Regions from separate parts of the Psychromonas sp. KJ10-5 genome, predicted to be linked through region 2. Evidence: predicted binding sites of a transcription regulator. Region 2 holds the regulator's gene; the other holds the start of a gene.
The links. The regulator FliA, encoded in region 2, starts transcription of late flagellar genes. The targets are predictions, from matches to a motif close to CTAAAGNTNNNNNNNNNNNNGCCGATA.
Positions count from the first base shown of each region.

Region 1 (3,205 bases), 1.8 Mb from region 2:
GTGCAAAACCATACCAACAAGCTTTTGACCGTGGTGTGAAAATAATTGGTGCAACGGCGCACTTTGTTAATAACGACTTAGATGAAGGGCCAATCATTACACAAGATGTGGCACACATTGACCATGCATATAATGCAGAGCAACTTGCAAAAGCAGGACGAGATGTTGAAAAATCAGTTTTAAGTCGAGCATTACAGCAAGTATTAGACGATAAAGTCTTTGTTTACGCTAACCGTACCGTAGTCTTTAAATAATTAAGGTTAAATCATTAACCTATAAAAAAACCTTAACGATTGTTAAGGTTTTTTTTAATGTTCGGTTATCAATAAAACTAAGTAATAGAACAACCTAGATTAATTAAGATTGAGGTTGTTGTTCAGCCATATATGCAGATAGTTCATTCATTGACGCGGTTGTAACCACTTCCCCGTTTAATGAGAAAGTTACCTTCTCCCCTACTTTTTCCCCACGCAATACTGCTTTTTCACCATTAGTGTAAACAATATCGTAATCAATAGTATTTTCATTTACTGGATTTACTTGTACTGAGTAAACTGATTTTTCATTATCTGTTTTATTGGTTAATGGTTTTAACGGTGCTTTTCTTAGAGACGGATCTAACCCTTCATTTATTTGATATTGAGTTTTCACCTCAGAGTCGAAAATATGTGGGCTACCGTTCAGTGGATTCTTTCCAGTCCAGAACTCTAAAGAGTTAAAGACAACGACATCAACTGCTAATGTTAATGCATAAACAGGTAATAATAAGATATTAACGCCACCACGAGCGTAGCGGTTATCAACTACCTCTAAGTTAAACTGCATGACTTTATCAGTAACGGCATTACTACCAACACAAGCAGATAAAGCTGACGTTAACGACACAACAGCAGTTAACATGGCTACTTTTTTCACAGCACTTTTAGGCATTTTGTTTCCCATAAATATTTTCCTATTTTGATATATAAAAACAAAACTAATCCCCGTTACCCCACTTTTTGATTCTCTTCTGCAATACAAAAAACAGTGGGTTGTATCAGCGTAATGTTAGTTAAGTTGCCATTATGACAGCACACAATAAGTGAAGTTCAACCAAGGACGTTTTGTCAGGTCCTTCCATCACTTTACTCAATAACCCACTATTAATTAATAGGCAAAGCGTAAAATCGTCATAAAGTATTACTCATATCAATATCTGGGACGGGTTACTTTTAAAGGATTATTGTCTAAATCTAAGTTTTTATATTCATCTAATAGGCTTGTACCGATACCTGATAAATATTGGCTTTCAGTTTCCACTCCGGCCATGTCAAACTCCTTTGCAGCATTGACTCGTAACTTTTTATGTAACGGTAAATTATCAATGATATCAACAGGTAAAACGTCCAATTTATTTCTCGATAATAGCGCTTCATTACTTAATAACTGTTTAAGGCGAATATCAGCTAACTTTCCTTGATGCAGATCTGTATTTAATTCTGCCAATAATTTGCTCGATGGCCCAGTGTTCAACAATGGCTGACTTGCTGGCAATTCAAAATAAGTGCGTAAGTCTTGCTGTTGAGCCACCTGTTCAGGATTAGTTTTCACATCAAACTGTGCAAAATCACGAGCATCATCAGATAAGAAACTCAGTAACAAATTAAACTTATCGCGGGTGCCAGCATGTACAGCAGTATTTAACTGTTGTCCTAACTGCCATTCATTAATTACCGCTTGCTGTTTAAGTTGTTCAATATTCATACTGAAATATGAGCTCCTACTGATTTTTTATGTCCACTCCTATTTTTATCGGCAACAAGCTGATTTTATTTAATGTTTTTTTGAATTTAATCTTCACATGTAATTATTTTCTGATATTATGCTCCTCGAAATAACGGAGGGGTTCCCGAGTGGCCAAAGGGAACAGATTGTAAATCTGTCGCGAAAGCTTCGGTGGTTCGAATCCACCTCCCTCCACCATTTCACCTTCATTCTATGCAGACACGCCGTTTTTGCTTCTAATTCCTTTTAAATTATTAAAACATAATGTAAAAAGGGCTATATCTTGACAAATACCGCCTACACTCCTTTACTTATTTTTATCCATTAATGTACTTGGTATTATCAGCAAAGAAGATTGTAAATTAGATTGGTATTAATTATGTATCGTTATAATAATAAAAAAATATTAATAGTAGATGATCAAAAGCCATTCCATGTAATGATGAAGACCATGCTAATCAACCAAGGTGCTAAAGATATGACCTTTGTTGAAACAACAGATCAAGCAGTCAAAGTGGCTAGTCTCATTAAATTCGATATTTACTTGTTTGATTACAATTTAGGTGCAGGTAAGAATGGCGTACAACTTTTAGATTATCTAAAGCAAAATAAGTTAATCCCAGACCACGCAATTTGCTTTATTATCACAGGCGATAGTAATAAGCGCATGGTGTTAACGGCTATGGAAAAATCACCCGATGATTACCTAATGAAGCCCTTTTCTCCTGTGCAATTAAGTACCCGGTTAACCGCTGCTACGCAACGAAAGTCAATGTTGCAAGATATCTATAAAGCGATTTCAGATCAAGATTACCCATTAGCTATCTCCCTTTGTAAAGATAAGATTCAAGCCTCTTCGGAAAACCGTAATTTGTGCAAGAACTTATTAGCTGAAATCTATATTGAAACAAAAGAGTTTGCCAATGCAGACCGTATTTTAAAACCATTAATTGAATTAAGGCCGCTGGTTAGGCCGTGTATTAGCCTAGGTAGATCTCTGTTTTTACAGAAAAAGTATAAAGAGTCGATAGAAGTATTAACACGCTTGATTGAAAGCTCACCTTTACAGATGGAAGCTTACCGCTGGTTAGCACGTTCATATAAGCAAGATGGTCAACTAAACAATGCATTAACTATTTTAACTCAAGCAGCGAACGCCACTCATCACAGTATTGAACGTCATCAAGAAGTGGCTTTATTAGCTAATGAGATGGAAGAATATTTAGTGATGGTTAATAGTTACTCATCCATTTTATTCTTAAGTCGTAACTCTTTTTATCCAGACCCTTGTCATCTTGCTAACTACTTGCGCAGTATTCTTAATCTAGCTAAGCAAGAGACTGACTTGAATGAGCGCAGGCACATCTTAAAGCGTGTCTCTTCGACCTTATATCAAAGCCGCTTTGAAGAAGGTAAAAATAAAGATTTCAACTTTAATGGT
Region 1 covers NZ_CM147864.1:1,897,484-1,900,688, forward strand. Annotated here, with positions in the region: gene purU (formyltetrahydrofolate deformylase) at 1-254, shown strand, start outside; gene AC0L3W_RS08430 (DUF3332 family protein) at 358-942, opposite strand; gene AC0L3W_RS08435 (VC2046/SO_2500 family protein) at 1,189-1,743, opposite strand; tRNA gene AC0L3W_RS08440 (tRNA-Tyr) at 1,879-1,962, shown strand; gene AC0L3W_RS08445 (response regulator) at 2,144-3,205, shown strand, end outside.
Region 1: AC0L3W_RS08435 (VC2046/SO_2500 family protein) is a predicted target of FliA. The motif match lies at 1,790-1,816, and genes of this name have one in related genera.

Region 2 (3,205 bases):
GCACATGAACAGTTAGCGACCTACGGTAAAATCATGGGGTGCGCAGTCAGAGTTGCCAAAGATGCCGATGAATTATCACAAATTTTATATCAGTTTAGAGAAAAGCGTTTAGTGTTGATTGATACTGCTGGCATGGGCCAACGAGATGTTCGTCTTTCAGAACAGCTAGAAACGTTAATGAGTAGCAGTGGCGTGAATATTAAGAGCTACTTAGTGGTTCCATCAACTGCGCAGCGTCGTGTAGTTGAAGAAGCATTACAGCACTTTAAACGCATTCCGTTATCTGGATGTATCTTAACTAAAATTGATGAAAGTCTAGGTTTAGGTGAAGTATTAAGTGTCACAATGAAGCATGCTTTACCGATTAGTTATATCACAACTGGGCAGCGAGTGCCTGAAGATATTGAAATAGCAAAAGTGGAAAGTTTAATCAGTGATACGTTAACAATGATGGAAAACCAGCAACAAGAAGAGTCACATCAATGGTATAGCAATACAGACGATTAATTTCGGTGTTATAGTACATAATATGTTGGTTTAATTAATTTAAATAATGAGTAAGTAAGATGATGGCAGATCAAGCAAGCGGGTTAAGACGAATGGCAAATCACCAAGTGAAAGTTATTGCAGTAACTGGCGGTAAAGGCGGCGTAGGTAAAACTAATGTAACGCTTAATATGGCTGTATCGCTTGCAAAAATGGGTAAGCGAGTAATGATACTTGATGCCGATTTAGGACTAGCAAATGTCGATGTTTTATTGGGTATCCGAGTAATTAAAAATCTTTCTCATGTGTTATCTGGTGAATGTACGTTAGACGAAGTGATTGTTCATGGTCCAGAAGGGGTGATGATCATCCCAGCAACTTCTGGTACGCAATCTATGGTTGAATTAACAGATGTTGAACATGCGGGATTGATTCAAGCATTCAGTTCATTACAAACGCCTATTGATATCTTATTAATTGATACCGCTGCTGGTATTTCAAATATGGTGGTTAGTTTTGCTCAAGCTGCGCAAGATGTGTTGATGGTAGTGTGTGATGAGCCTACTTCTATCACCGATGCCTATGCATTGATTAAGATACTAAGTAAGCAAAATGGTGTGTATCGTTTCAAGATCGTCGCGAATATGGTACGCAGTCTCCGTGAAGGACAAGACCTTTTTACTAAGCTTACCCGAGTAACAGATCGTTTTTTGGATGCTTCTTTAGAGCTGGTTGCTTGTATTCCTTTTGATGGCAATGTGCGTCAAGCTGTTAGAAAGCAAAAAACTGTGGTTGATGCCTTCCCTAAAACCCCTGCATCTTTGGCATTTAAAGCATTAGCAAACCGTGCCACTGATTGGCCGATCCCACATCAACCGGGTGGACATTTAGAGTTTTTCATTGAAAAATTATTATTAAACGATAACGATGAAAGTATTAAAGAACTTTTATAGATAGCTGTTATAGATAATAACTAAAGCGGGAATGTTTATAAGTGATTAAAGCGCAGGGATATCAATCTGATACATCTGATTTGATTGGTCGTCATTCAGAGTTAGTACAAAAAATTGCATACCATTTAATGGCTCGATTGCCTGCTAATGTATTAGTCGATGATCTTGTGCAGTCTGGCATGATCGGTTTATTAGAAGCCGCGCGTAATTTTGATGCAACTAAAGGCGCAAGCTTTGAGACATTTGCCGGTATTCGTATTCGCGGTGCGATGCTTGATGAGATGCGTAAAGGAGATTGGGTTCCTCGTTCCGTTCACAAGAACAGTCGTACCATTGCAGCAGCAATTGATGCGGTAGAAAAGCAAACGGGTGAAAGTGCAACTGAAGTAGAAGTGGCCAATTATTTGCAAGTAACACTGGGTGAATACCAAAAAATGTTACAAGACGTAAATTGTGCCAAATTAGTAGCTTATGAGGATTTGCCCAATCCTAATGATATGTTCGCACAAACTAGTGCAACAGCAGATAGCACTTTTGATAATGTTGCTGAAAACCAATTTACAAAGCAATTAGCTGAGATGATAGAGACTCTTCCACAAAGAGAGGCATTAGTATTATCTCTGTATTACGACGAAGAATTAAATTTAAAAGAAATAGGGTTAATTTTAGAGGTGAGTGAGTCTCGCGTCAGTCAAATTCTTAGCCAAGCTTTGCATAAACTGAAATCTAAAGTTAACTCTGCTAAAATGTAACTATTAAGGGGTAATTATCTGTAGTGGCTCACATTATCGTGTTGAGCTAAAGATAATTTAAAAAATTAATGTATTTTTTTGCAATTTTTATCTATATATAACATATATATAGATATAGGTAGATTTTTGTTCTAGGGGAATATTTTGAATAAAGAAATGAAGGTTTTAATTGTTGATGATTTTTCGACAATGAGAAGGATAATTAAAAACTTATTAAGGGACTTAGGTTTTACCAATACATTTGAAGCAGATGATGGTCACACGGCGTTGCCGATGTTAAAAAACGGTGACTTCGAGTTTGTTGTAACTGATTGGAATATGCCAATTATGGAAGGGATCCAACTGTTAAAAGAGATCCGTAAAGACCCTAATTTAAAACATCTTCCAGTATTAATGGTAACTGCAGAAGCAAAGCGAGAGCAAATCATTGAAGCTGCACAAGCTGGTGTTAACGGTTACATAATTAAGCCGTTTACTGCAGGTACATTGAAAGAAAAATTAGACAAAATCTTTGAGCGTTTAGCTTAATTTAAGGAGTTAAGTATGGCAAATAATGTAATGCCACACCTATCACTTTCAGAAGCTAAAGCCTTAGTTGCACATTTAGAAGCAGACCAAATAGAAGATGCTAATAAAATTGTAGAAAGTGTTAAACATTTTAATACCACTGAAAGCGTCTTGTTTGGGCAAGTGGGCGAGTTAACCCGTGAGTTACATGAAGCATTACTAAGTTTTCATAATGATACGCGTTTATTAGATTTAGCTGGTCATGATTTACCTGATGCAAAAAATCGTTTGAATTACGTTATTGAAATGACTGACAAAGCAGCCAATACCACTATGGATGCAATTGATCATTGTTTACCTGTGACTGATAAGTTGATTAATGACTTGGATGAGGTTATGCCAAGTTGGAGCAATCTAATGACTCGTGATTTAGCTTTAGGTGAGTTTAAATTAATGTGTCATTCAGTGGATGATTTTTTAAATTATTCGAAACAGAGTGCAAATCAG
Region 2 covers NZ_CM147864.1:3,724,082-3,727,286, forward strand. Annotated here, with positions in the region: gene flhF (flagellar biosynthesis protein FlhF) at 1-507, shown strand, start outside; gene AC0L3W_RS16380 (MinD/ParA family protein) at 567-1,439, shown strand; gene AC0L3W_RS16385 (RNA polymerase sigma factor FliA) at 1,481-2,191, shown strand; gene cheY (chemotaxis response regulator CheY) at 2,336-2,719, shown strand; gene AC0L3W_RS16395 (protein phosphatase CheZ) at 2,735-3,205, shown strand, end outside.